DNA from 4 places in the Bradyrhizobium sp. MOS001 genome. Region 3 is predicted to be linked to each of the others. Evidence: predicted binding sites of a transcription regulator. Region 3 holds the regulator's gene; each other region holds the start of a gene.
The links. Region 3 encodes LexA, which represses DNA repair genes until DNA is damaged. Its sites were predicted from a motif close to TGTTCNNNNTGTGTTCNG; they were not measured.
Positions count from the first base shown of each region.

Region 1: the regulator LexA is predicted to act here: its motif matches at 4,655-4,672, upstream of CT676_RS38825 (DUF3072 domain-containing protein).
Region 2: the regulator LexA is predicted to act here: its motif matches at 2,616-2,633, upstream of recA (recombinase RecA).
Region 4: the regulator LexA is predicted to act here: its motif matches at 5,299-5,316, upstream of uvrA (excinuclease ABC subunit UvrA).

Region 1 covers NZ_SPVJ01000060.1:17,511-24,912, reverse strand. The annotation lists gene CT676_RS38860 (HAMP domain-containing protein) at 1-1,514, shown strand, start outside; gene CT676_RS38855 (HWE histidine kinase domain-containing protein) at 1,529-3,019, shown strand; gene CT676_RS38850 (hypothetical protein) at 3,108-3,329, opposite strand; gene CT676_RS38845 (hypothetical protein) at 3,470-3,727, shown strand; gene CT676_RS38840 (hypothetical protein) at 3,824-4,069, shown strand; gene CT676_RS38835 (hypothetical protein) at 4,168-4,353, opposite strand; gene CT676_RS38830 (hypothetical protein) at 4,372-4,593, opposite strand; gene CT676_RS38825 (DUF3072 domain-containing protein) at 4,709-4,903, shown strand; gene CT676_RS38820 (DUF6496 domain-containing protein) at 4,975-5,274, shown strand; gene CT676_RS38815 (hypothetical protein) at 5,287-5,649, opposite strand; gene CT676_RS38810 (Do family serine endopeptidase) at 5,921-7,402, opposite strand, start outside.
Region 2 covers NZ_SPVJ01000019.1:2,193-9,594, forward strand. The annotation lists gene CT676_RS22715 (hypothetical protein) at 1,431-1,628, opposite strand; gene CT676_RS44165 (hypothetical protein) at 1,921-2,094, shown strand; gene recA (recombinase RecA) at 2,726-3,814, shown strand; gene CT676_RS22725 (hypothetical protein) at 3,909-4,784, shown strand; gene gcvP (aminomethyl-transferring glycine dehydrogenase) at 5,042-7,402, opposite strand, start outside.
Region 3 covers NZ_SPVJ01000001.1:625,220-632,621, reverse strand. The annotation lists gene CT676_RS03035 (ComEC/Rec2 family competence protein) at 1-828, shown strand, start outside; gene CT676_RS03030 (GAF domain-containing protein) at 838-1,779, opposite strand; gene CT676_RS43850 (hypothetical protein) at 2,004-2,438, opposite strand; gene CT676_RS03020 (hypothetical protein) at 2,631-2,891, opposite strand; gene lexA (transcriptional repressor LexA) at 3,099-3,800, opposite strand; gene glp (gephyrin-like molybdotransferase Glp) at 3,977-5,188, opposite strand; gene CT676_RS03005 (hypothetical protein) at 5,420-5,572, opposite strand; gene CT676_RS03000 (HAD family phosphatase) at 5,770-6,396, opposite strand; gene CT676_RS02995 (alpha-hydroxy acid oxidase) at 6,410-7,402, opposite strand, start outside.
Region 4 covers NZ_SPVJ01000001.1:472,262-479,663, forward strand. The annotation lists gene CT676_RS02280 (single-stranded DNA-binding protein) at 1-150, opposite strand, end outside; gene CT676_RS02285 (outer membrane beta-barrel protein) at 601-1,362, shown strand; gene CT676_RS02290 (outer membrane protein) at 1,596-2,285, shown strand; gene CT676_RS02295 (outer membrane beta-barrel protein) at 2,509-3,255, shown strand; gene CT676_RS02300 (outer membrane beta-barrel protein) at 3,444-4,208, shown strand; gene CT676_RS02305 (outer membrane beta-barrel protein) at 4,354-5,109, shown strand; gene uvrA (excinuclease ABC subunit UvrA) at 5,413-7,402, shown strand, end outside.

The sequences.
Region 1 (7,402 bases), on a different contig from region 3:
CCGGCATCGGCATTCCCCTCGAGAAGCAGAAGCTGATCTTCGAGGCGTTCCAGCAGGCGGACGCCGGCACCAGCCGCAAATACGGCGGCACCGGTCTCGGACTTGCGATCAGCCGCGAGCTCGCGAGCCTGCTCGGCGGCGAGATCCATCTGCGCAGCGCGCCCGGCAAGGGCTCGTCCTTCACGCTCTATCTGCCGCTGAAATATTCCGGCCCGACGCTCGCGCCGCGTGCACCCGCGCCGCAGCAGTACAGTCAGCCACCGGCGTTGCAAGCGGCTGCGCCCGAACAGCAGCGCGTCATCGAGCAGATTGCCGACGACCGCCTCAACCTCGCGCCCGGCGATACCATCCTGCTCATCGTCGAGGACGATCCGCATTATGCCCGCGTGCTGGTCGATCTCGCCCGTGACAAGGGCTTCAAGGTTCTGGTCGCCGCGCGCGGCGCGGAGGCGCTGGAGCTCGCCAAGCAGTATCAGCCGCGGGCCGTTTCGCTCGACGTGTTCCTGCCTGATATGCTGGGCTGGACGGTGCTGAGCCAGCTCAAGCACAATCCGCTGACCCGCCACATCCCCGTGCAGATCATCACGCTCGACGAGGACCGCCAGCATGCGCTGGCCCGCGGTGCCTTCTCCTTCGTCAACAAGCCGACCACGACCGAGGGCGTCTCAGCCGCGCTGACGCAGATCAAGGAATATGCGCGGCCGCGGCGCAAGCGGCTCCTGATCGTCGAGGACAACGAGGCCGAGCAGCTCTCGATCCGCGAGTTGCTGCATCACGACGACATCGAGATCGTGACGACGGATACCGGCGCCGGCGCGCTCTCGACACTGCGCGAGGCACCCTGCGATTGCGTGGTGCTCGACCTGCGGCTGCCCGACATGAGCGGCTTCGAGGTGCTGGACCAGATCCGCAACGACGAGGCGCTGTCGAACGTTCCGGTGGTGGTCTTCACCGGCCGCGAGCTCTCGGCGGAGGAAGATGCGGAACTCCACACCATGGCGCGCAGCATCGTGGTCAAGGGCGTGGAATCGCCGGAGCGCCTGCTCGACGAGACCGCCTTGTTCCTGCATCGCGTCATCACGGAACTGCCGGTCGAGAAGCAGCGCATGCTGGAGAAGCTGAACAGTTCCGACGAAGACCTGATCGGCAAGACCGCCCTGCTCGTCGACGACGACGCCCGCAACATCTTCGCGCTGTCGAGCGTCTTGGAACGTCGGGGCATGAAGGTGCTGACGGCCACGACCGGCCGCGAGGCGGTAACGCTGGTCGAATCCAATCCGGAGATCGCCATCGTGCTGATGGACATCATGATGCCGCAGATGGATGGCTATCAGACCATCGGCGTCATTCGCGAAAATCCGGCCTTCGCCCGCCTTCCGATCATCGCGCTGACAGCCAAGGCGATGAAGGGCGACCGTGAGAAATGCCTGGAAGCCGGTGCGTCCGACTACCTCGCCAAACCCGTCAACACCGATCAATTGCTGCTTGCAATCCGCATGTGGCTGCACCGCTGAGTTTGGATCCGCGAATGGACCACGAAAAGGTCAACATCCTCCTCGTCGACGACCAGCCGGCCAAGCTGCTCGCCTACGAGGTGATCCTGAAGGAACTCGGCGAGAACCTCGTGATCGCATCATCGGGCCGCGAGGCGCTGGAGGTGCTGCTCAAGACCGAGATCGCGGTGATCCTGGTCGACGTCTGCATGCCCGAGCTCGACGGATTCGAGCTGGCCGCGATGATCCGCGAGCATCCGCGCTTCCAGAAGACCGCGATGATCTTCATCTCGGCCATTCAGGTCAGCGATATCGACCGCTTACGCGGCTACGAGATGGGTGCCGTCGACTACGTCCCGGTGCCGGTCGTGCCGGAGGTGCTGCGCGCCAAGATCAAGGTGTTCGCCGAACTCTACCGCAAGACACGCGAGCTCGAACGGCTGAACCAGGAGCTCGAAGACCGCGTTCGCGCACGCACGGCCGAGCTGGAGAATTCCACCGCAAAGCTGCGCGAGAGCGAAGAGCGGCGCAGCATGGCGATCGCCGCCGGCAAGATGGGATCGTGGGACTGGGACTGGGTCAACGGCGACTGGATGTGGGACGAAGGCCAGTACCGCATCTTCGGCGTGACGCCGGAGACCTTCAACGTCACCTCAGCCAACATCCAGGCGCTGCTGCACCCTGATGACGTCGACCAGTTCGGCCAGGCGATTGCCGCGTTCAACACCGGCGCGCACGCCTATGAAGGCGAGTTTCGCGTCAGCCGGCCCGATGGCGAGGTGCGCTGGTGCGTCGGCACGGCAGCCGCGACGGTGGACCAGGGCGGCCGCGTGGTGCGCGTGAGCGGCGTCACCGTGGACATCACCGAACGCAAACGCGCGGAAGAGAGACAAAACCTGCTGGCGCGCGAGGTGGATCATCGAGCCAAGAACGCGCTGGCGCTGGCGCAATCGATCGTGCGCCTCACCCGCGCCGACGAGGTCAAGGCTTACGTCAACGCCGTCGAGGGGCGCATCAACGCGCTGGCGCGCGTGCACACGATCCTGTCGCTGTCGAGCTGGCAGGGCGCCGAACTCTCAAGGCTGATCGACGAGGAGCTCGCGCCCTACTCGCTCGGCGGCCAGATCAAGCTGGCCGGTCCGGAAGTTCAGCTGGCGCCGGCGACAGCGCAGACGCTGGCGCTGGCGCTGCATGAGCTTTTCACCAACTCGGCGAAATATGGCGCGCTCTCGACGCGGTCTGGGCGGCTTGCGATCGGCTGGCAGGTCGAGGACGACCACCTCACACTGACCTGGGACGAAACCGGCGGTCCGCTGGTGAGGACGCCGAAATCCCGTGGCTTCGGCACGCGGAGCCTGCTTGCCAGTGTGGAATCGCAACTCGGCGGACAGGCGGAATTCAACTGGCGTGCCGAAGGCCTGTTGTGCCGCCTTGAGGTGCCGCTGACGCGGAAGACCGTAGCGCCGCCGGCCGCGAGCAAGTTCGGCGTGGCTCCGTCCGAACCCCTTCAGCGGGCCTCAGGCTAGCGCGTTTGCGAGCGAAGTGGGCTCCGGTTCGCGCGTAAAGATAGGAATCTGGAGCTTCGGCCCTGATTCACTCAGAACCGATCATGATCTAGCGCGTCGCGGCGACCCTCATGCTCTGCATCGCCTGCGGTTCGTCAGCGACACGTCCTTCCAGCCAGGCTTCCGTTTGCGAAAGCTCGCGCAGCGCCCGCGCGTAACGGCGGGCTGCGCTCCGCTCGGCGCCGCGCGGCAGCCTGCGCGCCTTGCGCAGCATGTCCGCAGCCGCGTTGCGATAGGCCAGCGAGCGATAGAGAAAGACGACCTTACCCATATCGAATGTTCCCGTGTTGATGGCATTCATCCTCGCAAGACCGCCATGAACGTCGGATGAAGCGGGGAATGACAAAATCGTCATGACAATGGAACCCGCAATCGTCGCATGCGTTTTATGCCACACCGCGAGGCGGTTCCATGCGCGGGAAAAAGTCGCCGAGCCTCATCTCTCCGACCGGCGTCATCAAGCTGATGACGCATGCGATGATGGGCGCAGCCCTCGGCCTTGTCTTCGGTCTCGCCCTCGTCCTGTTCAATCCGGCCGTCGCAAATTTGTTGAACCACGGCGGACATTCGGCCGGCATGGTCTTCATCATCACACTGGTGACGACGTTCGCGATCGGCGCAACGCTCACGGGCCTCGTGTTCATCCTCGCCGAGGACAAGGAATTTTGAAGCGCGCGTGACGCGCACCGGGCGATTTCGTTCGGAACTCCTGCAGCAAATGGCGGTTGGCTGCCTGCGTCAATTCAACTCAGGGAGTTCCCGCGCATGAAAACCACCAAGCTCGCTCTTACCGTGATGTTGGCAACCGGCCTCGCCGCCGCTCCGTTCGCCGTGCAGGCCAAGTCGCATAAGGCCAAGCATGGATCCGCTATGTCCTCGTCGCAGACCACGGGTGCCAACACCAAGTCCTCCAAGGGCGCTGATCCCTCCGGTCAAGGTGGTTCTGGCCCCGGCTCCGACCAAGGCGGCACCATGACGAACAACAAGGGCGGCATGAGCAACACCAAGTGAGCTCCGGCCGACAATCAAAGGCCTCGCGGCGACGCGGGGCCTTTCGCTTTGGAGCTGGAGTTTGGAGCTAGATTGGGAATCCTTCCAGCGTCGCATCGCTAAAGCGGCCGTCCCGTGGCATTCGCCTTCACGAGATGCTCCAGCCGTGCACGTTTGCGTGCGATCAGGAGCTGCGCTGCGGCATCGTCGAGACCCTCGCGCTGCAATTGCCGGATGGCGGAGCCGAGTTCGAGAATTTCGGCGCGCAGTTTTAGAATCCGGTACGTGTCCGGGTCTTCTTCCACCGCACGCTCCCAAAATTCTCAGCGGCGCGCGATCACGCGCAGCGGACTACCGGATGTCGTTGCAGGACGAAGGCGGACCCGCTCGCGGACGTCAGGCAAGACATCGCCGCCACCGGCCGCCTTCCATTCGCCGATCAGCAGGTTGATTTTCCGGCGCAGATCCATCTGCGCCAGGGCCTTTTCTGTGCAGTCGCGGTCGCGATCGACGAGGTCGCGCACAGACACCTCGATGTCGGCCATCTCGAGCCTCAAGGCGCTGATTTTGCGTCGAATTTCATTAATTCTGTTGTCCATGGCTTGTTAGAACAAAATAAGAACATATAGTCAAGTGACGATTTGAGAACGGAGAGGCCAGATGCAGGTTCAGGGTAAATACGACGCCAGGGTTTTCCTCACGGAGCAGATGACGAGAGCGCAGGGGCTGAGGCTGAAGCGTCTGAGCGAGGAAGCCTATCAGCCCACTCAATACGATCGGGCTCTGTCCTCCACTGAGGCTGCGCGCCGCATTCGAGCGCTGGAAGACGAGATCGAGTTGGCGAACTCCTTCTGAGGAACGCGGCCAGCGCATTTGGAACGTAGGGTCAGTGATGCGGTTCTTTCCCGGGCCAAGGGAGAGAGTTGATGGCACGCAAGGCAAAGAAACGCCGCTACTCACGCAGCGCCAGCAGTGATGTCGAGCGCGAGATGCGCGGTTATAAGAAGGGCACCGCGAAAAGCGGCCCCGGCGGTCGTGGCGGACGCGTGAAGAGTCGCAAGCAGGCGATCGCAATCGGCCTGTCGGAAGCGCGCGCGAAGGGCAAGAAAGTCCCGAAGAAGGCGTCGAAGCGGAAAACGTCCAAGAAGAAGACAGCCAAGAAGACGGCCAGGAAGACGACCAAGACAACGAAGAAGACCTCGAAGCGCAAATCCAGCAAGCGGTAACGCCCACCCGCGTCAGATCATGCTGCCCGGCATGAAGCAGCGGATCGAAATCCCGAACGCAGTCTTCACCGGCCATACCATGGTGTGGCCAGCCCGGTTTGGCTCGGTGATGACGGCCTCATCAGGCACATCCACCCACTGCCCGTCGAGCCGCACGCGATAGTGCCCATCGTGCGATTCCCAATCGGGGTCGGATACAGCAAAGCCATCTGCATCCGAGCAGCAGGGCCCAAGATGGCTGCGCAAGCTGTCGAACCAGGGTTTCAGGGGCGAGTTGGCGTAGCGGCCATCGTCGCGCCCCAGGGCGCTTCCGGTCGTCAGGACAAGCGGCGCCACAAGCAGCGCACACCTCAGCGAGAGCTTCAATCGATCCATGTCGGCACCGATCAAATGCGAACCACCGGTTCCACAAGAAGGCCGGGCGTTCGAAGTTCCACTCCTGCAATTCGCCTGGGCGTCTTCATTGACGCCAAAGCCCAACACGTGATTCCGAACTGTGACGAGCGAACGCGGCTTTTTCGGACGAACCCGTCATCAACGCTGCCGTTAACGAGAATGTTATCGGCACCTGTGGGAATCTTCCAGACGCGCACGAAAAAGGCGGCCCGCAGGCCGCCTTTTGAGTTTGCCGCGGGAAGCGCGAGGCTTAGGCCAGCGGCACCGCGACGAACCGCGTCGCTTCCTGGCTCTTCACCTGCAACAGCACGCTGTTCTTGCCGGACGATTTGGCCTGCGCCAGCTCGGAGCGGACGTCACCGACATTGGCAACGGCCTTGCCACCGACATTGAGAATGACGTCGCCGGTCTGGATGCCGCGCTGCGCGGCGGGTCCCTGCGGATCGACCTCGGTCACGACCACGCCCTTTTGGCCCGCGCCCTGGACGTCGCCTGCCGGCGCCAGGCTGAGACCGAGGCGCGGCGTGCCGGTGTTCGGCTGCGCCTTGCCCTCGCCGGCCTTGGCCTGCCGCTCGTTCGGCAACTCGCCGAGGGCGAGTGTCACCGTCTTGCTCGCGCCTTTGTGGAAGACGTCGAGCTTCACGGACGTGCCCGGCGCCAGGGTGGCAATGGTGCGGGCGAGATCGCGGGAGTCCTTGATCGCGGTACCGTTGACGGCGGTGATGACGTCGCCCGCCTCGATGCCGGCCTTCGCCGCGGGGCTGCCGTCCTGCGGATTGTCCACGATCGCGCCGCGCGCCTCCTTGAGGCCGAGGCTGTCGGCGATCTCGGCGCTCACCGGTTGCACCTGCACACCGAGCCAGCCGCGGGTGACCGAGCCCTTGTCCTTCAGCTGCGCGACGACGAGCTTCGCGGTCGAAGCCGGAATGTCGAAGCCGATACCGACCGAACCGCCGGAGGGTGAGAAGATCGCGGTGTTCACGCCGATCACGTTGCCGTTCATGTCGAAGGCCGGACCGCCGGAATTACCCTTGTTGATCGGCGCGTCGATCTGGATGAAGTCGTCATAGGGACCGTTGCCGATGTCGCGACCATTGGCCGAGACGATGCCGGCGGTCACGGTGCCACCGAGGCCGAAGGGGTTGCCGACCGCGACCACCCAGTCGCCGATGCGCGGCTTCTGGTCGGAGAATTTGACGAACGGAAAGTCCCTCTTGCCATCGACCTTGATCAGCGCGAGATCGGTCTTCGGATCGGTGCCTACCACCTTCGCGGTGTAGCTCGTGCCGTCATCCATGGTCACCTGTACCGACTCGGCGTGATCGACGACGTGGTTGTTGGTCACGGCATAGCCGTCGGCGGAGATGAAGAAGCCGGAACCCTCGCCCGTGATCATCTGGTGGCGCTGGCGCGGCATGCCGTTCATGCCACCCGGGCCGCGGAAGCCGAACTGCCGCGAAAACTGGTCGAACGGCGAATCCTCGTCCGAATCCATCCGGTTCTGTTGCAGCATCGCGCTCTTGTCATTGTCCTGGTCGATCCTGACCCGCACCGAGATGACGGCGGGTTTGACCTTGCTGACGAGATCGCCGAAGCCCGGCGGCGTCGCGGCGGCTTCCGCCGCCTGGGCCGGCCCGATGAAGGAATTCAGACCGAACTGCGAAGAGGCGGGAGAGGCAGCGAGCACGGCCACGCCAAGCGCGGCCACGGTGCCCAGCAGCGCAAGCCGGCG
Region 2 (7,402 bases), on a different contig from region 3:
GGATTGTCTGATGCGTTGCCGTCTTTGCAAGGCGCTGCTCCCTGTTCGAGGGGGCGGGAGCGCTGTGATGGAGCGTTCTCGTCACCGATGGTAGCCACGATCCGGGCGGTGATGGTGAAAGTGTGCGCTCGGATCAGGGGATTAGCGAGTCCTCAATTTGTCCCGCCATTCGGAACTTTTACGAATTAGGACACTGACGAATTCAACTTGGGACACAACGGCTCAAATGCGGACAGCACGCTCCGCCGCAACTAAGCGCCATGTTATTGAGCTGGGCGTGTCGCCAAAGCAGAAAGAACGGGCGCGGCATGGATCCGGCGGCCAGCATCTTCAAGATGATCTATCGGGATCAACCAGTCGGTACGGAGGGGCTTCCTTGGCGGAAGGAAGACTTCACGAAACGAAAGAGGCCGCCAACCGAGGCGGCCTCACGAGACCCGGCCCATCGCCAACGCGCGCATTGTACGATGGACCGTTCCGGGTGGATGGCGCGAGAGTGTCGCGCCACAGACCGGAATCTCAATCCCTTGGTTCGAGAGTCGTTCCCGTCAGGCCGCCTACTGAGGCGGCCTTGCTTCATCCGCCTACAAAGCGGGTTTGCGTGACCGGAAATACGAAGCCGATTCCGGTCACGGCGAGGAAGGTGCAAAAATACCGGATGCGATACATGCCGAACCAACCCGGGCGTGCCGCCATGGTTCAGGAGGTCGGCGAGCTCTCCGCCCATCTGGTGGTCTAGGCCGAGGTTGGACGGAGAGCCGCGCGCCGGACCCCCGTCGCATGACAATGCTAGGAACGTGCCATGACAGTCGTGTGAAACTGTCGGCGCCGCTCAGTGGAGATCAGGCCACAAATGAAATGAAAACGCCGCCCGCTTGAAATGAAGCGCAGGCGGCGGCGTTCCAGCCCCGAGAGGGATTAGCAAAATCCCGGATATTGATCAGTCCGAATGGATGACGAGAAGGTTCAACGGCACAACGCGACCAAGCTCAAATGGATGCGTGGCGGCGCTGCGTCGAACTGGGCATTGAAATCCCCCAGGCCAATAGATACGGGCAGGAGACGAGATCGTTTCACACGCGCAGAGGCGGATTAGGGCACTTCTTTTCCGTGGTTCTATGAATGGCGAGCTTGCGCGTTTTTCCCGGAGGGATTGTCGGCTGACAGCGTGGCTGACTTGGAAGGCTACATCGAAATCCTTTTGCGAAAGCTTCGCCGGGAAGCTGGCAAAGAAGCCGCCAACTGAGGCGGCCTTAACCGGTCTTCCGTTCGAGCATCGCCATTTCAACTTGGTCGGCCAGGACTGTGAGATGACTTGCGAGGCGGTCGAATAGTTCGCGCTTAGCGGCGTCATCTCAAGTTGAACCAGATGATCTTGCATGGCCCGCTGGCCCGCTGTTTCGAGAACCAGCGGAGTCAACGCGACGGGCTTACTTCGGCGGCTGCAAGCCGGATGATTTCAACCATTCCTCAATGCGGGCGGCGACATCGGATTCGTGGGCCTTCTTCAAAAGAGCCTCTTGCTCTGGGGCCGCCTGCAATTGTTCTGCCTTTTCTCGCGCTAGTCTGGCTTCCTTGATGAGCCGCTCTCCAAGCACTCTATCCGGTTTGAATCGGAAGCGCTTCATGACTTCCTCCTGTCACAAAGTTCGCTCTGCTTAAAACTTTCAAGGGGCACAGAAGTTCTACGGAACTCTACACCTCATGTTCGCTTAGCGGAACACATTCGTTTGCGGTCCGTTCTTCAAATCCAAATCGGGCCACCGCGAAAATCAAACTAGGCCACCGCGCTCGGAAACCAGGCCAGCATCCGGGTACTGCCGAAATAGGCCACTCGGGATTGCAAAGTAGGCCACTGGTAGGAACTAAGGGATTGCCCGCCCTGTTGCATGTTGTTCCTCCCTCTAAAGGAACAGCCTTATGGCCGACGACAACAATAAAAATCCAAATGAGAAGCAGCCCGGCGAGAATCCGGACGGCAAGTACCATTTCAATCCTGGGAACATGGCCGGGAAGAAGCCCGGGGATCCGGAGCAGACTGCCGAAAACCGTGGCGAGCAGCCGCACGAGGACAAAGAAAAACCCGCCGGTTAGATGCCGGCCACTCGCAGATGCGAAGTAGGGCCACTATAGGACCGCACCGGACGGCGGCTTTATGGCCGGCCACTCACCGAAGAAAAATGGGAATGGATTGTTTATCCCAGGATCGGGCAAGGAGATCGCTTCGCAGGAATGGCTCCCACTAGAGCGGCCTCAAAGGGAGCGCGGGCCTACATCGATGAGAAGCTGGATGGAAAAGAGGCCGCCAACTGAGGCGGCCTCAAATCATCAGGATCAGCCAGACGATTAGGCCAGCGTTCACGGTGCCTACGGTGACAATACCTGTCTGAATAAGTCGCTCGGTCATGGTGTCACCCCCCGATTGAGAGGGAACCCTGCGCTCAATCGGAACGAGCGTCTATGCAGATTGTGCCAGAACCGGGAAATTTCGGTAATATATGACGGCGTGTTCCGCCCGTGAATACACCTTATGGTTGGCCCAGAACAAAACAGGCCACGTGTCATTTCAAACCAGGCCAATGTCGCCGGAAACAGGCCAGTACCAAAATCCGCGAAAGAACATATTGCGAACTTGGAACAAATAGGGTACATTACTTTTATCGCCGGCCCGCCCCGCCAATCGTTTGTCCCTCTAGCGAATCCTCGCCATAAGGAGCACGACCCAATGTCCAACACTGCCCTGCGTATCGTCGAAGGATCTTCCATGGACAAGAGTAAAGCTCTGGCCGCCGCGCTCTCCCAGATCGAGCGCCAGTTCGGCAAGGGCTCGGTGATGAAGCTCGGCAAGAACGACCGGTCGATGGATGTCGAGGCGGTGTCCTCGGGTTCCCTCGGGCTCGACATTGCGCTCGGGATCGGTGGTCTGCCGAAGGGGCGCGTCGTGGAAATCTACGGGCCGGAATCCTCGGGCAAGACCACGCTGGCGCTGCACACGGTGGCGGAAGCGCAGAAGAAGGGCGGAATCTGCGCCTTCATCGACGCCGAGCACGCGCTCGACCCGGTCTATGCGCGCAAGCTGGGCGTCAACATCGACGAGCTCCTGATTTCGCAGCCGGACACGGGCGAGCAGGCGCTGGAAATCTGCGACACGCTGGTGCGCTCGGGTGCGGTAGACGTGCTGGTGGTCGATTCGGTCGCGGCTCTGGTGCCGAAGGCCGAGCTCGAGGGCGAGATGGGCGACGCGCTGCCGGGTCTCCAGGCCCGTCTGATGAGCCAGGCGCTGCGCAAGCTGACGGCCTCCATCAACAAATCCAACACCATGGTGATCTTCATCAACCAGATCCGCATGAAGATCGGTGTGATGTACGGCTCGCCGGAAACCACGACCGGCGGCAACGCGCTGAAATTCTATGCCTCCGTCCGTCTCGACATCCGCCGCATCGGCGCGATCAAGGAGCGGGACGAAGTGGTTGGCAACACGACGCGCGTCAAGGTGGTGAAGAACAAGCTGGCGCCGCCCTTCAAGCAGGTCGAATTCGACATCATGTACGGCGAGGGCGTCTCCAAGATGGGCGAGATCCTCGATCTCGGCGTCAAGGCCGGCATCGTCGAAAAGTCCGGCGCCTGGTTCTCCTATGACAGCCAGCGCCTCGGCCAGGGCCGCGAGAACTCGAAAGCGTTTTTGAAAGCCAACCCCGACATCACCGCCAAGATCGAGACCTCGATCCGCCAGAACTCCGGCCTGATCGCCGAGCAGATTCTCGCCGGTGCACCGGAGCGTGACGCCGACGGCGAGGAGCCGGCGGACGAGTAAGGCCTAACGCGAAGAACTTTCGCGAGGAGCGGGCGCTGAGGACGTTGAGTTGCCGACGTCGTCAGTGCCCGTTTCGTTTTGTGGGGCGTTCGCGATGAAACGCGTGATCCTGACCAGTTCGTCCGGCGTCGGTCTTGCCCATGCGGATCGCGCCGACATGGTCGTGCCGTTCATCTTTCGCTTCGTTTCGGGGCCACTGCCTACCTCGCATCACCTCGAGCAATACCTGACGGGAGGCTATGTCAGAGGCGATCCGGAGGTGCGTTGGTCCGATCTTGTTGGCCGGTTGCCTCAGACCGGTCTCGCGCACAAAGAGACAGGCCTGATTTGGTTTTGCGAGACCTATGGCGTCGATCTCATCGAGCTGTGGTTCGACCCTGAGCCCAATAGTCAGTTGCAACTGATCTGGATCCTCGATTATTTGCGGTCCCATCCATCGATCACCGATCGTCTGAGATTGCGACGTGTCAATTTCGATCTGCGCGGAGCGGACGGCACAGAGCTTCGCGATCGTATGGTGCGGGAATTGGAGGTCGCGGACTGCGACTTCGAGATCGCCAACATGGCCTGGGAAGCCTACCGGGCGCCAACGCCGGAGCTCTGTTTCGGATTGCTCGGCAGGGATTTCCCCAGGCTGCCCTTCCTGAAGCCTGCGATGGAACAATTGCTGGCAGAACTGCCATCACCAATCACCGGACTAGGTACGACGGAAGCGCGGCTTCTCGACCTGATTGCGCGGGGGCACAACCGTACCAAGGAGCTGTTTCAACCAGACGGTCCGCTGCAAACGCGCGTGTTCGATCAATGGGAATTGGGCCCGCTGCTCGAAGGGCTTGGGTCCGGCCCAATGCCGGTGATCACGGGTCTCGATCCGAAACTCGCGACGCTGGCCCCGCACGATGCGCGAGGCCGCAACGCCGCCTTTCGCCGAAGCCGGCTATCGCTCACCGAATTTGGGGAAGCGGTCTGATTTCGCCGTCAAAACCCGATTCGGCGCTGGTGGGGTGGTACGCTTCTGACCAACGAACGGCTTTGGCGGTGGAACCGACAGAACCATTCGCTCGTTGCACCCTAGATATGCGTTCGGGGCCGTAGGGTGGGCAAAGGCGAGCAAGCGCCGTGCCCACCCTATTCCAACGCGCACAAAGGTGGTGGGCACGCTTCCGCCTTCGCTCTTCGAGCTACGGCGGACAAGTCGCTTTGCCCACCCTACGAAGCTACGATCCCTTACTCCGCCGCTTCCGCGTAGTCGCTGACCGGCGGGCACGAGCACACCAGGTTGCGGTCGCCGTAGACGTTGTCGACGCGGCCGACCGGGCACCAGTATTTGTCGGTGCGCGAGACGCCGTCGGGGAAGCAGCCTTCGGCGCGGGTGTAGGCGCGATTCCAATCGTCGTCCGCGATGTCGTGCACGGTGTGCGGGGCGTGACGCAAAGGCGAGGCCTCGATCTTGAAGCGGCCGGCCTCGACCTCGGCGATTTCTTTCCGGATCGCGATCATGGCGTCGCAGAAGCGATCCAGCTCAGCCTTGGATTCCGACTCGGTCGGCTCGATCATCAGCGTGCCCGGCACCGGAAAACTCATGGTCGGGGCATGGAAGCCGTAGTCGATCAGGCGTTTTGCGATGTCGTCGACGGTGACGCCGCTCGTCGTCTTCAGCGGACGGGGATCGACGATGCACTCATGTGCGACGCGGCCCTTCGCGTTCTTGTAGAGCACCGGGAAGTGCGCATCGAGGCGCGCGGCAATGTAGTTGGCGTTGAGGATCGCGATCTCGGTGGCGCGCTTCAAGCCGTCGCCGCCCATCATCAGAATGTAGATGTAGGAGATGGTGAGGATCGACGCCGAGCCGAACGGCGCGGCCGAGACCGGGCCGACCGGTGCTTCGGCTTGCGTCGCCGGATGACCGGGCAGGAACGGCGCGAGATGCGCCTTCACGCCGATCGGGCCCATGCCGGGGCCGCCGCCGCCATGCGGGATGCAGAAGGTCTTGTGCAGGTTGAGATGGCTGACGTCGGCGCCGTAATCGCCGGGCCGGGACAGGCCGACCTGCGCGTTGAGGTTGGCGCCGTCCAGATACACCTGGCCGCCATGGTCGTGGACGATGTCGCAGATCTCGCGGATGTGCTCCTCGAACACGCCATGCGTCGAGGGATAGGTGATCATCACCGCGGCGAGATCTTTCGAGTGCTTTTCGGCCTTGGCGCGGAGATCATTGACGTCGACGTCGCCGTTCTTCTCGCAAGCGACCACCACCACGTCCATGCCGACCATCGCGGCCGAGGCCGGGTTGGTGCCGTGGGCGGAGGAGGGGATCAGGCAGATTTTTCGGTGCGTCTCGCCGCGCGCGGCATGATAGCCGCGGATCGCGAGCAGCCCGGCATATTCGCCCTGTGCGCCGGAATTCGGCTGCAGCGAGATCGCGTCATAGCCGGTGATATCGCACAGCCATTTTTCCAGCCGCGCGAACAGCGCGTGATAGCCCTTGGCCTGCTCGCGCGGCGCGAACGGATGCAGGGACCCGAACTCCGGCCAGGTCAGCGGCATCATCTCGGTCGTCGCGTTCAGCTTCATCGTGCAGGAGCCGAGCGGGATCATGGCGCGGTCGAGCGCGAGGTCGCGATCGCTGAGCTTGCGCATGTAGCGCAGCATCTCGGTTTCCGAGCGATGCGCGTGGAACACGGGATGGGTGAGGAAGGCGGTGGTGCGCTTGAGCGACTCCGGCAGCGCCTCGCGCGTGGTGGCGTCGATCTCGGCATAGGTGAGCGTGCCGCCGAATGCGCGCCAGACCGCTTCGACGGTTGCCGGCGTTGTGGTCTCGTCGAGCGCGATGCGCAACGCCGTCTCACCGACGCTCAGGTTGATCTTCTCGGCAGCCGCGCGCGCGACGATCTCGGCGCGCTTGGCACCGGCGTCCACGCTGAGCGTGTCGAAGAAGCTATCCGACTGCGGCGCAAAGCCGAGCTTGCGCAAGCCCGCTGCGAGCACGGCGGCGCGGCGATGCACGTTGCGCGCGATCTGCGAGAGACCCTCGGGGCCGTGATAGACCGCGTACATCGAGGCGATCACGGCGAGCAGCACCTGCGCGGTGCAGATGTTGGAGGTCGCCTTCTCGCGGCGGATGTGCTGCTCGCGGGTCTGCAGCGCGAGGCGATAGGCCGGCATCCCGCGCGAGTCCACGGAGAGGCCGACGATGCGGCCGGGCAGCGAGCGCTTCAGTGCATCGCGCACCGCCATATAGGCCGCGTGCGGCCCGCCATAACCCATCGGCACACCGAAGCGCTGCGCCGAGCCGATCGCGATGTCGGCGCCCAACTCGCCGGGCGAGGCGAGCAGCGTCAGTGCCAAGAGATCGGCGGCAACGATCGCGAGCGCGCCCTTGGCCTTCAACGTCGCGATCGCGGGCCTGAGGTCGCGCACGGCGCCCGAGGAGCCCGGATATTGCAGCAGCGCGCCGACCACGTCGGCCTTGTCGAGATCGGCGAGGGGATCACCGACGATCAGGGTCCAGCCCAGCGGCTCGGCGCGGGTGCGCATCACCGCCAGCGTCTGCGGATGCACGTCCTTGTCGACGAAGAAGGCTTTTGC
Region 3 (7,402 bases):
TCGGCCCTGGTGATGCCCGCGGGCCTGTTGGGTTTGATTGCAGCGCCGTTTGGACTTGATGGTCCGTTCTGGTGGCTGATGGGGATCGGCATCGACTGGATGGTTGCGGTGTCGCGCTGGGTGGCCGCTTTGCCGGGCGCGGTCGGCCGCATCTCGGCTTTCGGCATCGCACCGCTGATCGCTGCAAGCTTGGGAATCATCGTGATGGGCTTGCTGCGCACGCCGTTGCGCTGGGCCGGCGCGGTGGTGCTGTTAGCCGCGATCCTCTGGGGACTGTGTCCGCGGCAGCCCGATGTCCTGATCGCCGGTGACGGCCAGAGCGTCGCGGTGCGGGGCAGGGATGGGCACCTGCATCTGATCAGGTCGAGCAAGGACAGTTTTCTTCTGAAGGAATGGCTCGCCGCCGACGCCGATCCGCGCGATGCCGGCAGTGCCTCACTGGCCGCCGGCGTGTCGTGCGACGAAGCCGCCTGCGTGACGCCGCTCGCCGACGGGCGCCTGGTCGCGCTGGCCTTGCGCATCGATTCACTGGCTGACGATTGCAGCCGTGCCGCGCTGGTGGTGACGGCGCGGCCGGCGCCGCCGGATTGCGCGGCGATGGTTGTCGACCGTCAGCGTCTCGCAAGGCAGGGCGCGCTGGCGCTGGCGCTGACGCGAAGCGGCGACGGTTTTGCGGTTCAGGCGGCGAAGACGAGGGGGACAGACCGTCCGTGGTCGCCGGCGGCGGCCGGCGAGGCGGATTTCAGCGCGAGCCTTGCGCCGCAGGCGGCGGCTCCCCGCAACCGCGACGCGACGCCATCGGAAGCCGACCTGCAGGCCGAGGATTGAGCGGACGGGTTACAGATACCAGGCCAGCACGGCGTCGAGCCTGGCGTTGCCGATCACCGGCAGGACGACCATCTGGCTCAGTCCAGAGGCGCAGGCCTGCGAGGCCGCGACCGAGACGTCACGCGCGAGATCGTCGTTGAGTGCGGGCATGCCGGTGGCCCAGGCCCCGCCGATACTGCCTTCGCCTTTGGCGATGGATTTCGTCGCATAGAGCGCGGCGAGGTCGGTCTGCGCGCTGCAATCGCCGGCGCGGAAGACCAGCGCCGAACGGGCCTCGTCTGGGACCCAGATCTCGAAGCGTCGCGCAATCGGGGTCGCCTGCGCGGAGAGGAATGTCAGCACCCAGGTCTGATCGGTGCCGGTCCGGTAGGGAACGCCGACGCCGAGATTGATTCCGACCTTGGCGGCGTCCTCCCAGCGCAGAAAACTCCTGGCATCGTGCAGGTCCTTGATGATCAGCGGCAGGCTGGCTTTCCAGATGCGGCCTGGAAGGCCGAAGCCGCGCGGAAATCTGGTGTGGCGGGAGTTGAATTCGAACATGTCGGCGGTGCCGTAATAGCCGTCGACGAGCCCCATCTCGTGGGAGGTTTCGGCATCGTTGTGCCAGAGCTCGATCGCGCCGACATGGGCCTCGTCATCGCCGCAGAACAGCACCATGACGGCTTGCAGGAATTCGCCTGAAAACACGGGCACCGCCACGCCGCAGGTCAGCCCGGCGGCGATGGCCTGATCGGTCCGCTTGAAATAGGAATCGGTGAATCTGGTGAGGATCACAGGGTGGCCGCTGGCCCAGGCCTTGCCGGGAAGCCCCTCGTCATATGCGAAGTGCAAATCTTCGCTCACGTCCCTAAACGCGGACAACCCTTCGCCGTAGAGGCCGCCGCCGAATTCCAGCCGCATGCGCGTGCGGTCAGGCACCCAGAGTTCAACGACGCGAATGAAGGTCTTCATCGAACGTGCCCGCCGTCCCAAACCGCACCAAGCATCGGCCATTTGGCTGCGGAACGGACGTTCAAAATTCAGGCAGGACAGCGCAAACTTCGTGCGGTGGGAGGCGCAACGGCGTGGTCCGCCCGATGGCGTTTCGCGGGGCACGAGCAACACCATCTCGCCGGCCTCGGCCGGCGATGGCGATTTTCAATCCTGGCCCGACCTGCCGGTCGGGAATGGCGATGTCAGCCGATCGGCAGGCGGGTGATGGTTGGCCGGCTGTCGGTGATGGTCTGCGGCTTGTGCTCGCGATCGCCGAGCGGCTGGGTCACCGGTAGCTGCAGCACGGTCGCACGCTGGCCTTCGACCAGCTGCGTCACCAGCACGGATTTGCCGTCGGGGAATTCGATCGCATCATGATGGCGATCGGGAATGTGCGGATCGATCTTGCCGAACTTGCCGACGCGCGAATTGACGGTGCGCGTCCAGATCCAGCGATTGTCGTAGCGGACGTTGTCGGCGAAGGCGAGCTCCGTTCCCGGGAGCAGGCAGACCGCGACGGTCGGATCGGCCGCGGAGGCAAAGCCGCGCGTCGAGGTGCCGCGGAAAGTTGTCGTGACGATCGTCTCGCCGACTTCGGCGGGACGCGACGCGACGGCATGCAGGCTGTAGTCACACATCGGGTGCTCCTCATGCAGGGATGGCGACCCACGTCTCTTAATCGAGGCGCAGGCCTCTATCAGAGTGGAAATACCAAACGTTCTGCCGGGTTGTAGGCAAATCTACGGCTCGCCGCCGCAGGCCGCAATCACATTAACTTTCCCGAATCCGCCAGGAACAAAGCCCGCCCCTTTGCATTCTGCAGGCGCGTGTCAGCGCCCCGCAGGCGCCGACCAGCCGGAATAGTGCCAGCCCGGCCGCGACGGTTGGTCGACGGCGTCGAGGGCCTTGCGGACTTGCTCGCTTACGGCGGTGTCCTTGCGGACATGGGGCCGCGATTGCGCGGCCAAGGCTTGCACGGCCAAGGCTTGCACGGCCAAGGCTTGTACGTCCAAGGCTTGTACGTCCAAGGCTTGCGACGCTGATGCTGCGATCAGCGCCACAGCAATTGTGCTCAGAACGATCCGGCGCATGACTTCTCCTCGAACCTGAAGGCCGCGAAGCAGGGCTGCTTCGTGCGGCGTGCCGAGGATTTACCGCTGGAGGAGGGGCCGGATAATCTGCGCGAAACCAGAAAGACTATCCAGCGGAAGCGGACAATCGTCCGCTCCAATCTCGGATCGGCGCCGCCGATCGAAAGCGCGCGGGGCGCCAAATAACCGATACCGGCACGTCCGGTATCAATACTTCCGGTACAGCCCGATCAGCTTGCCCTGGATCTTCACCCGGTTGGGCGGCAGAATGCGGACCTCATAGGCCGCATTGGCGGGCTCGAGCGCGATCGAGGCGCCGCGGCGGCGGAAGCGCTTGAGCGTCGCCTCCTCGTCGTCGATCAGCGCCACCACGATATCGCCGGTATCGGCGCTCTCGTTGCGCTGGATCAGCGCCATGTCGCCGTCGAGAATGCCGGCCTCGACCATGGAATCGCCGCGCACTTCGAGCGCGTAATGTTCGCCCGAGCCGAGCATGTCAGGCGGTACGCTGATGGTGTGGCTGCGGGTCTGCAAGGCCTCGATCGGCGTACCGGCCGCGATGCGGCCCATCACGGGGACCGCGACGGGGCGCTCGCCCTCGTCCGCCGGCGGGCTCGAAGTCGTGCGGACCTTGCCGAGATTGCCTTCGATGACGCTCGGCGTGAAGCCGCGGCGGCTGCCGGCAGCGGCCTGAAGCTCGGGCAGCTTGATCACCTCGATGGCGCGGGCCCGGTTGGGCAGGCGCCGGATGAAGCCGCGCTCCTCGAGCGCAGTGATCAGGCGATGGATGCCCGATTTCGAGCGCAGGTCGAGCGCGTCCTTCATCTCATCGAAGGAGGGCGGCACGCCGCTTTCCTTCAGCCGTTCGCTGATGAACCGCAGGAGCTCGTATTGTTTGCGCGTTAACATCTCGACCAAAATCCCCCGGTTGATGTCGTTCGATTCCGAGACGCTGAATTCAGCAGTAAGCCGCTACATTCTCGAAACAAATCATGAACAGACACTATATGTTCGATACATGTTCCGCAACTGCTTAATTTACCGTGAACGCGACAAAGTTCGCGGAACGCACGCGAACGAAGCGCTCAGACGGGCAGCCGCAAGACCTCGCAAGGCGTGCCGGCTTCGGCCTTCGACGCGAATGGCGCGCGCACGAGAAGTGCCTGTGCCGCAGCGAGATTCGCAAGCAGCGAGGAATCCTGGTGATTGACCGGAAGGGCGACGAGCGTGCCGTCATCGCGGAGCTCGAGGCGTGCGCGCAGGTAATCCTCGCGCTGGTCGTTGGCGCCGACATCGCGGCCGAGCACCGCGCGTTCGCGGCGGTGATGAATCATCGAACGGCCCGAAAGCGCGCGAATCAACGGCACCATGAACAGGAAGCCGCAAACGTAGGATGACACGGGATTGCCGGGCAGGCCGATCACGCGCATCGCGCCGAGCCGCCCGTTCATCATCGGCTTGCCCGGCCGCATCGCTATCTTCCAGAACGCCATCGAGATACCTTCGTCCCTCAGCGCCTGCTGGACCAGATCGTGGTCCCCGACCGACGCGCCGCCGGTCGTGATCAGGATGTCGGCGCCGCTCTCCCGCGCGCGGCCGATGCCGGCCGTGGTGGCCTCCAGCGTATCGGCGGCAACGCCGAGGTCGATGGTATCGGCGCCCTCGCTGCGGGCGAGCGCGTGCAGGGCGTAGCCGTTGGAATAGACGATCTGGCCGTGGCCCGGCGTCGTACCCGGCATCACCAGCTCGTCGCCGGTCGCGAGGATCGCGACCTTCGGGCGTCGCCGGACTGGCAATTGCGGGTAATTCATGCCGGCGGCGAGCGCGAGGTCGCGCTCGGTGAGCCGGGCTCCCTTGCGCAGCAGCACGTCGCCTTCCGAGAAGTCGACGCCGGCGGGGCGGATGTGCCGCCCCGTTACGGCGGCTTCCTTGATCGTTATGCGCTTGCCGTCCGCGATCGTGTCCTCCTGGATCACGACCGCATCAGCGCCATCGGGAACGACACCGCCGGTGAAGATACGCACGGCCTCGCCGGCGCCGACCGATCCCGCAAACGGGCGGCCCGCCGCGACCTCGCCAATCAGGGTGAGCTGGGAGTCGATCTTCGCCGCATCGACCGCGCGCACCGCATAGCCGTCCATTGCCGACATCGCCTGCGGCGGCTGCGTGCGCCGCGCGGCGACGTCGCGCGCGAGCACGCGGTGGAAGGCTGCGTCGAGCGCGATCATCTCTTCAGGCAGCGGCTCTGCGCCCGCCAGCACCGCAGCGAGCGCGTCGGAAACCGGCATCAGGGCCACGGGTGAAAACTCCTGCTGGGCCCGTTCGGGCAAATCGGCGGCGAGAGTTCTAGCCGAGTGCAGGCGCAGAGGCAAAACAGTGGCCGCGCAGGATGATTTATCCTGCGTCATCCGCTCTGCGATGAAGGGTGAGCATCAAGTCCGCCGCGGCATGATCCAGAAGGCGAGACAGACCGGTACGAGGATGGCCATGGCGAGGACGAGAAGGACGAGAGCCACGGCCAGCATCGGTCAACTCCCCGGCGGCTTGTACGGACTGACGTCCGGCGCTGCGGGGCCCTGATCCTTGTCAGGCAGCGGGTCGGCCTGGGATTTCAGGTCGGCGGCCTTGCTGATCAGTTTTGCGGAGAGGTCAGAATCCGAGGTGGTTCTGGCGAATTTCATCAGCAGAGAGGCTTGCTTGGTAAGGTAGGTTTTGCCCAACACGACGATAAGCCCGATGTAGAATTCCCAACGGACTCATGAGTCCCGAGAGGGGCAATCGTTCCGGGAACTCCGTATAAAAATGCACAAAGGGTTTTGGTTCCTCGCCCCCAGGCAAAATAGTTCCACTCGCGGCCCGTCGGCTTGCCGGCCAGAGGTCAGATTCCGAGCGCCTTGAGGGCATTCCCGACGTCGCGGGGCGAGGTCACGTGGACCGCGGTCAGGCCGCGCGACCGCGCTCCTTCGATGTTCTCGGCAAGATCGTCGAAGAACACGATACGGTTCGCCGGCACGCCGATCGCGGCCACGACATGGTCGAAGGCCTCCACATCCGGTTTGCGCAGGCCGATGCTGGACGACAGATACAGCTCGCGGAAATGGCCGAGCAGGCCGGCATATTCCTTCGAGAAGTGGTCCACATGCGGCCGGTTGGTGTTGGAGAAGGCGTAGAGCGGCAACTGCTTCGCCGCACGCGGCAGCAGCTCGGCGATGTCGGGCATCTCGCCGGCGAAGATCGCGTTCCAGCCCTCCAGGAACTGCGCGTCCGAAATGCCGATCCCGAGCGAGGCGCGCAGCGAGTCAAAATAGGCCTCGTCGCTGATCTTGCCGACCTCGTGCAGCCGGTAGGCTTCGCTGTCCCGCACGTAGCGCGCGACGATGGCGTCCGGCTTGCAGCCGGCATGTCCCGCCCAGCAGGCGATCGCCTTGGAGAAATCGATGTCGAGCACGACGCGCCCGAGATCGAACAGCAGCGCGTCCGCGCTGCCGGGAGAGAGCGAGCTCATTGCATCCTTTCACTCAATATCGATAGGGGTCATGGTCGAACAGCGGGAACGCGCTGAACACGCTCGGCGCATTCGTTGCAGTCGCCTGGTGCAGGCAGGACTTGTCGACCTCGGCGAATGAGGTGGCGCCCAAGAGGCCGAGGCAGCGCAGCACCTCGTCCTCGAGCAGCTCCAGCATTCGCCTCACGCCGGCCTCGCCGGCCGCCGCCAATGCCCAGCATTGCAGCCGGCCGATGCCGACCATGTCCGCGCCCGCCGCGATCGCCTTGACGATGTCGGTGCCGCGGCAGAAGCCACCGTCGACCATGATCTTGGCGCGTCCCTTCACGGCGTCGACGATCTCGGGCAGCACATGCATGGCGCCGCGGCCGTGATCGAGCTGGCGGCCGCCATGGTTGGAGACGTAGATCCACTCGACGCCGTGGTCGACCGCGATCCGGGCGTCCTCGGCGGTGGCGATGCCCTTCAGGATGAGCGGGATCTTGAACTTGTCCTTGATCATCTTCACGGTCCGCCACTCCAGGCCCTTCTGGTAATCGCCGCCGGTGGCGCGCAGGCGGCTCTCGCGAACATAGCGCTTGGCAATGTCACGTTCGCGACGGCTGTAATGGGCGGTGTCAACGGTCAGGCAGAAGGCGGCGTAGGCGTTCTTCTCGCTCCGGCTGACGACATCGGCGACGAAATCGTCGTCGCCGCGCACATAGAGTTGATAGAGCCGCAGCGCGTCAGGGGCGGCCTCGGCGGTCTTCTCCAGGCCGGGCTCGGACACCGAGCTCAGCATGTGCGCCGCGCCGAAGGTGCCGCAGGCGCGGGCGACGCTCGCCGCGCCATCCGGATCGAAGATCTCCAGTGCGCCGACAGGGGCCAGCACCACCGGCAGCCGCATCCTGCGCCCGAACAGCTCGACCGAGCCGTCGACCTCGCGGACGTCGCGCAGCACGCGCGGCCGGAAGGCGATCTCGTCCAGCGCCATGCGGTTGCGGCGCATCGTGGTCTCGGTCTCGGC
Region 4 (7,402 bases), 150 kb from region 3:
TTCCTTGCGCTCGCCGCTATTCTTGTCGCGCCAGGTCTCCGAGGTGGCGATGCTCAAATTCGCGATCGGCCGCCCGTCCTGGGTGCGGCGGATTTCGGGATCCTTGCCGAGATTTCCAACCAGAATGACCTTGTTGACGCTTCCCGCCATCGCCGCTCTCCACTCCGAATGCCACTGAATTTTAGAAGGCCCGGGACGCGCCCGCGTCCTCTGCAACCTGTTGACGCGACCCTATACGCTTGCGCGGACGGATCGGCCCGTCACCCCTCCACTTATCCCCACATATAGCACCCCTGGCCGGTTCGTTCCAGATTTGTTCTTATGACTCCCCTCACCTTGTTGCGCTGGCAAGACGACACCGCGCTGCACAAAGACGGCCTGCGCCAAATGGAATTTCCCCGAATTCCTGAGAACGGCGAAAACAGCTTAACATTCATCAAGTTAGAGGCAGTTCAGATGCCGCCCGACTGTTGCATTCCGGAGACGGACTCCGCCGCCCGCCTAAGCTACGCTTGCCGCGGAATTAGATTCTTATAGGCGTCGCGCCTGATCAGCCGCTTCGGGGACTTCGAAAAGCGGTCAGAAACTGGGGGGACTGCAATGAATAAGATTTTGATTGGTACTATTGGTGCAATCGCGTTGGGGCTGTCGGCTCCCGCAAGCGCGGCAGATCTCGCTGCGCGTCCCTACACCAAGGCTCCGGCACCGATGATCGCGACCATCTACGACTGGAGCGGCTTCTACATCGGTATCAACGGCGGCGGCGGCACCAGCCACAAGTGCTGGGACGTCGATATCGGCGGTGGCGTTCTCGTAGGCGAAGGCTGCCACAACGCGACCGGCGGCACGGTCGGCGGCCAGGTCGGCTACCGCTGGCAGTCAGCCAACTGGGTGTTCGGCTTCGAAGGCCAGGGCAACTGGGCCGATTTCTCGGGTGACAACATCAGTGCGATCAGCGGCCTGCGCGATCGTTCGAAGATCAACGCCTTCGGCCTGATTACCGGTCAGGTCGGTTACGCCTGGAACAACGTCCTGGTCTACGTGAAGGGCGGCGGCGCCGTCGTCAGCGATCGCTACCGCAGCTTCGACGTCGCCAGCGGCCTCGAGTTCGACCGGGCCAACGAGACCCGTTGGGGCGGCACCGTGGGTGCGGGCGTCGAGTTCGGATTCGCCCCGAACTGGACCGTGGGCTTCGAGTACGACCACATCTTCCTCGGCAACCGCACCATCGGCTTCACCGGATCCGGCAATTTCGCCCCGCTCGGCGTTGCCACACGCTCCGATCGCATCAGCCAGGACGTCGATATCGGCCTCGTCCGCGTGAACTATCGCTGGGGCGGTCCGATGATCGCAAGATACTGACATCCCTCTGAAATCGCTTGGAGATCAAAAGCCGGCCTCGCGCCGGCCTTTTTGCGTGGGCAACGGGAATTATAGGTCAGTCACCGTTACGTTTTGCGATTATTGTGGCTTTTGGGAGACGCAACTTGCGGCTTTGCTCGTGTAAGCACGACATCAGTTGGACCACGGCGTCCGATGTCCTTCCGAACGCACGGAAGGCAAAAACAGAAACCGGGACTGGGATTAGTTTGAAAATGAAGAAGGTTTTGTTGGCTTCGGCCTGTTTGTTCGCTCTCGCTGCTCCGGCTTCGGCCGCTGATCTCGCGGCGCGCCCCTACACCAAGGCTCCGGTGGCGGTGGCCTCGGTCTACAACTGGACCGGCTTCTACCTCGGTATCGTCGGCGGCGGCGCCTGGGAAAACGGTTCCGGCGACCCGAAGATGAAGGGTGGCTTCGTCGGCGGCACCGCCGGCTACAACTGGCAGACCGGCAACGTCGTGTTCGGCGTCGAGGCTGATGGTTCCTGGGCTGACGTCAGCGCTTCGGCGACCGGCGCCACTGTTGTTCCCGGATTCGGCGTTGTGACCGCAACGGCGAGCTCGAAGACCGATGCCATGGGCACCGTGCGCGGCCGTATCGGCTACGCCGTCAATCAGGTCCTGTTCTACGGCACCGGCGGCTACGCCTGGATCGACAACAAGATCACCCTCTCCGCTCTCGGCCTGACCGCATCGGACAGCAAGTGGCACTCCGGCTGGACCGTCGGCGCGGGCGTCGAGGCGTTCTTCGCTCCGCAGTGGTCGGTCAAGGGCGAGTACCTCTATCGCAGCCTCGGCGGCGAGACCTACTTCTCGGGCGCCCTGCCCACCGGCACGCTCAACTTCCACACCGTGCAGGTCGGCGTGAACTATCACTTCGGGGGCCCGGTGGTCGCGAAGTACTGAGCTTCGCTTCCAACGCACCGCGTTACGAAAGGCCGGCCTTGCGCCGGCCTTTTTGTTTTCGCGCGTCCAGATCCAGGCCAACCGATTCCCAACGTTTTCGGGGAAAGCTGTGGTATCCCGGTGACACAACCTTCGGCTTCAATGGTGTAGAGCAATGACATCGGTTGGGTCATTGGGTCGGCCGTTTTTGGTCGACAAAGAGAAACGAAACTGGGGAATTGAAATGAAGAAGGTTTTGCTGGCCTCGGCCAGTCTGTTCGCACTCAGCGCGTTGGCTCCCGCCTCGGCGGCCGATTTGGCGGCCCGCCCCTACACCAAGGCGCCCATTGCTGTGGCCTCGATCTACAACTGGAGCGGGTTCTACCTCGGCATCAACGGCGGCGGCGCTTCGAGCCGCAACTGCTGGGATGTCAACAATATCTTCGGCGTTGCGGGTCCGGACACGGCTGAAGGCTGTCACAATGCGACAGGCGGCGTCGTCGGTGGCCAGGTCGGTTATCGCTGGCAGTCGGCCAGCTGGGTGTTCGGCCTTGAAGCCCAGGGCGACTGGGCCAATCTGAAGGGCTCGAATACGAGCGTGGCGCTTGCTCCGCTGGTCAACGAGACCAAGATCGACGCGATCGGCCTGTTCACCGGCCAGGTCGGCTATGCCTGGAACAATGTGCTCTGGTACGTGAAGGGTGGCGCGGCGGTCACGCATGCCAAGTACAACGGCACGGTCGTCGGCGTGGTCCTCGACAGCGCAAGCGAGACGCGCTGGGGCGGCGCGGTCGGCACCGGCCTCGAATTCGGCTTCGCGCCGAACTGGTCCGTTGCCATCGAATACGACCATCTGTTCATGGGCAAGCGCAACAACTCGTTCACGTTTCTCGGCATCAACGACCGCATCGACCGTATCAAGCAGGACGTCGACATGGGCACGGTCCGCGTGAACTACACCTTCGGCGGCCCGGTCGTGGCGAAGTACTAACCGTCGCCTCCGACGCCATCGCGTTACGAAAGGCCGGCCTTGCGCCGGCCTTTTTGTTTTCGCGCGTACGGCATGAGCGTTTGCGGACAAGTTCCATTTTCGGCGCGCTGTGACCCTCCGGTGACAGACTGTCACACCTCAAAGGTTGTATCGAAGATCGCAACAACTTCGGCCGTGGGGGGTCCGTCTTGAACAAGTTTATGCTTGCCGCCGCCGGCATAGTCGCGATGACCACGTCCGTTTCGGCGGCCGATCTGGCGGCGAGGCCCTACACCAAAGCTCCTGCCCCGATGATCGCCGCGGTCTACGATTGGAGCGGCTTCTACATCGGCGCCAACGGTGGTGGCGGCTGGAGCCATAATTGCTGGGACATCGTTACCAACATCCTCGGTGCGCCGGTCACTCCCCCCGCATCGGAGGGCTGCCACACCGCGACCGGCGGCGTGGCCGGCGGCCAGGCCGGCTTTCGCTGGCAAAGCGCGTCGTGGGTGTTCGGCGTGGAAGGCCAGGGCGACTGGGCTCACCTTAGCGGCTCCAATGGACCGAGCCTGGCTGCCGGCGGCGTCGGCTCAGACCGCTCGAAGATCAACGCCTTCGGTCTCGTGACCGGCCAGGTCGGCTACGCCTGGAGCAATGTGCTGTTCTACGCGAAGGGTGGTGCGATGGTTGTGAGCGACAAATACGAAGGCTTAACCACTGCCACCGGCTTCGTGTTCGACAGGGCGAATGAAACGCGCTGGGGCGGAGCGGTTGGTGCTGGCCTCGATTTCGGCGTAACGCCCAACATCGTGGTCGGCGTCGATTATGTGCACGGCTTCATGGGATCGCGCGACAACCGCTTTACGTTCAACAACGGCACGTTCTCGCGCGCCGATCGGATCCGCCAGGACGTTGACATTGCAACGGCCCGCGTCAGTTACAGGTTCGGCGGCCCCCTCATCGCCAAATACTGATCTTCGCCTCCGACGCCATCGCGTTACGAAAGGCCGGCCTTGTGCCGGCCTTTTTGTTTTCGCGCGAGGGTGCACCCAACCGTCTTGGAGTCGTGAGGCGCGCGCAAGGCGTCCGCGAATGGCTTTGACGAGTTGGGGACGTGACATGAAGACGTGGATGCTGGCTGCGGTCAGCCTGTTCGCAGTCGGCGCGGTCGCGCCGGCTACCGCCGCCGATCTACCGATCTACAAGGCACCGGCGGCCGCCGTTCCCCTCTACGACTGGAGCGGCATCTATGTCGGCATCAACGGCGGCGGCGGGCTGGCCCATGCATGCTGGGGCGTGACCCGCGCGCTCGGCGTCGCTGTCGATCCGGCCGTTGGCGAAGGCTGTCACAATGCGGGCGGTGGCACGATCGGCGGACAACTCGGCTATCGCTGGCAGAAGTCGCGCTGGGTGTTCGGCATCGAGGGCCAGGGCAACTGGGCCGACTTCAAGGGCAGCAATGTCAGCGTGGCGCTGCCGCTGTTCACCAACCAGACCAAGATCGACAGCTTCGGCCTGTTCACTGGCCAGATGGGCTACGCCGTCAACAACCTGCTCTTCTATGGCAAGGCTGGCGCCGCGGTGGCGCACGACAAGTACGACACCTTCGTCCCCGGCGTCCCGGCGGCGGTGTTCAACAGCGTCAACCAGACCCGCTGGGGCTACACCATCGGCATCGGCGTGGAATGGGGCTTTGCCGAGAACTGGTCGGTCGGCGGCGAGTACAACCATGTCTTCCTCGGCCATCACAGCGCCGACTTCGCAACGCTCGTCGGCGGCTTCGCCCCGCGCACCGACCGGATCGGCCAGGATATCGACATGGGCCTGATCCGCATCAATTACCGCTGGGGCGGCCCGGTCGTCGCCAAATACTGAGACAAAGCTCCCTCAGGAACCTCCAAGTCCTGATCATGTGCGGATTGCCCCAAATCCGCATTCAAACGCGAACGAAGGGCTGGCCTCGCGCCGGCCCTTCGCATGTTCCGGGGGGCCTGCTCCTGCCAGATGCCGCCAGCGCGCCAACAATCCGTTGACGATTCGCACACGCCACTGGAAATCTGCTCCCGTTCTTCCTACGTTCGCTGCCATACCCATCGGCGCCGATCCCGGTTCCGGGCGACGCGCGCCTTTTTTGTTGGCGCGATCGCGCACCTTTGGGATTCCTTGAGGGCAACTCGGATGGATGAAGTGATCAAGGCGAAGCGCCAACAGCAGAACGCGGGATCCAGCCTGCGCGCAATTACGATCCGTGGCGCGCGCGAGCACAACCTCAAGAATGTCGACGTCGAGATCCCCCGCGACAAGCTGGTGGTGTTCACCGGGCTGTCAGGCTCCGGCAAATCCTCGCTCGCCTTCGACACCATCTATGCGGAGGGCCAGCGCCGCTACGTCGAATCGCTGTCGGCCTATGCGCGCCAGTTCCTGGAGATGATGCAGAAGCCTGATGTCGACCAGATCGACGGCCTGTCGCCGGCGATCTCGATCGAGCAGAAGACGACCTCGAAGAACCCGCGCTCGACCGTCGGCACCGTCACCGAGATCTACGACTACATGCGCCTGCTCTGGGCGCGCGTCGGCGTGCCCTATTCGCCCGCCACGGGTCTGCCGATCGAGAGCCAGACCGTCTCGCAGATGGTCGACCGCGTGCTGGCGCTGCCCGAAGGCACCCGCCTCTATCTGCTCGCCCCGGTCGTGCGCGGCCGCAAGGGCGAGTACCGCAAGGAACTCGCCGAATGGCTCAAGAAGGGTTTTCAGCGCGTCAAGATCGACGGCACCTTCCATGAGCTCGCGGAGGCGCCGACGCTCGACAAGAAATTTCCGCACGACATCGACGTCGTGGTCGACCGCATCGTGGTGCGCGCCGACATCGGCCAGCGCCTCGCCGAAAGCTTTGAGACCGCGCTGAAGCTCGCGGAGGGCCTCGCCGTCGTCGAGTTCGCCGATGCGCCTGCAGCGGCTGCGCCCGTCGAGGAGAAGAAGAAGACCGCAAAAATCCACGACAAGAGCGGGCCTGAGCGCATCCTGTTCTCGGAAAAATTCGCTTGCCCCGTCACCGGCTTCACGATTCCGGAGATCGAGCCGCGCCTATTCTCGTTCAACAATCCCTACGGCGCCTGCCCGGCCTGCGGCGGCCTCGGCGTCGAGCAGCATGTCGACGAGGACCTCGTCATCCCCGACAAGGAGCTCGCCATCGGCAAGGGCGCGATCGCGCCCTGGGCCAAGTCGTCATCGCCTTACTATATTCAGACGCTGACGGCGCTCGGCAAGCACTACAAGTTCACCCTGACCACCAAATGGAAGGATCTGCCGAAGAAGACGCAGAACGCGATCCTCCTTGGCTCGGGCGAGGACGAGATCAAGTTCTCCTACGAGGACGGCGTCCGCTCCTACGACACCAAGAAGCCGTTCGAGGGCGTCATCACCAACATCAACCGCCGCTATCGCGAGACCGAGAGCGAGTGGGCGCGCGAGGAGCTCGCAAAATATTTCCACGACGTCCCCTGCGAAGGCTGCAAGGGTTTCCGGCTGAAGCCCGAGGCGCTCTGCGTCAAGATCGGCGGCAAGCATATCGGCGAGATCTCGGAGCTGTCGGTCAGGAAGGCCGGCGAATGGTTCGAGACCGTGCCCGAGGCGCTGAACACGCAGCAGAACGAGATCGCCGGCCGCATCCTCAAGGAGATTCGCGAGCGCCTCACCTTCCTGCTCGACGTCGGCCTCAACTACCTCACTCTGTCCCGCTCCTCCGGCACGCTGTCCGGCGGCGAGAGCCAGCGCATCCGCCTCGCCTCGCAGATCGGCTCGGGACTGACTGGCGTGCTCTACGTGCTGGACGAGCCCTCGATCGGCCTGCACCAGCGCGACAACGCCCGCCTGCTCGATACGCTGAAGCGCCTGCGCGACCTCGGCAACACCGTGATCGTGGTCGAGCATGACGAGGACGCGATCCTGCTTGCCGACTACGTCCTCGACATCGGGCCCGGCGCCGGCATGCATGGCGGCAACATCGTCGCCGAAGGCACGCCCGCCGAGATCATGCGCAACCCGAAATCGCTCACCGGCAAATATCTCACCGGCGAGCTCGAGGTCGAGGTGCCGGAGCGGCGCCCGCCGAACCATCGCCGCACCATCAAGGTGGTCAACGCGCGCGGCAACAACCTTAAGAACGTCA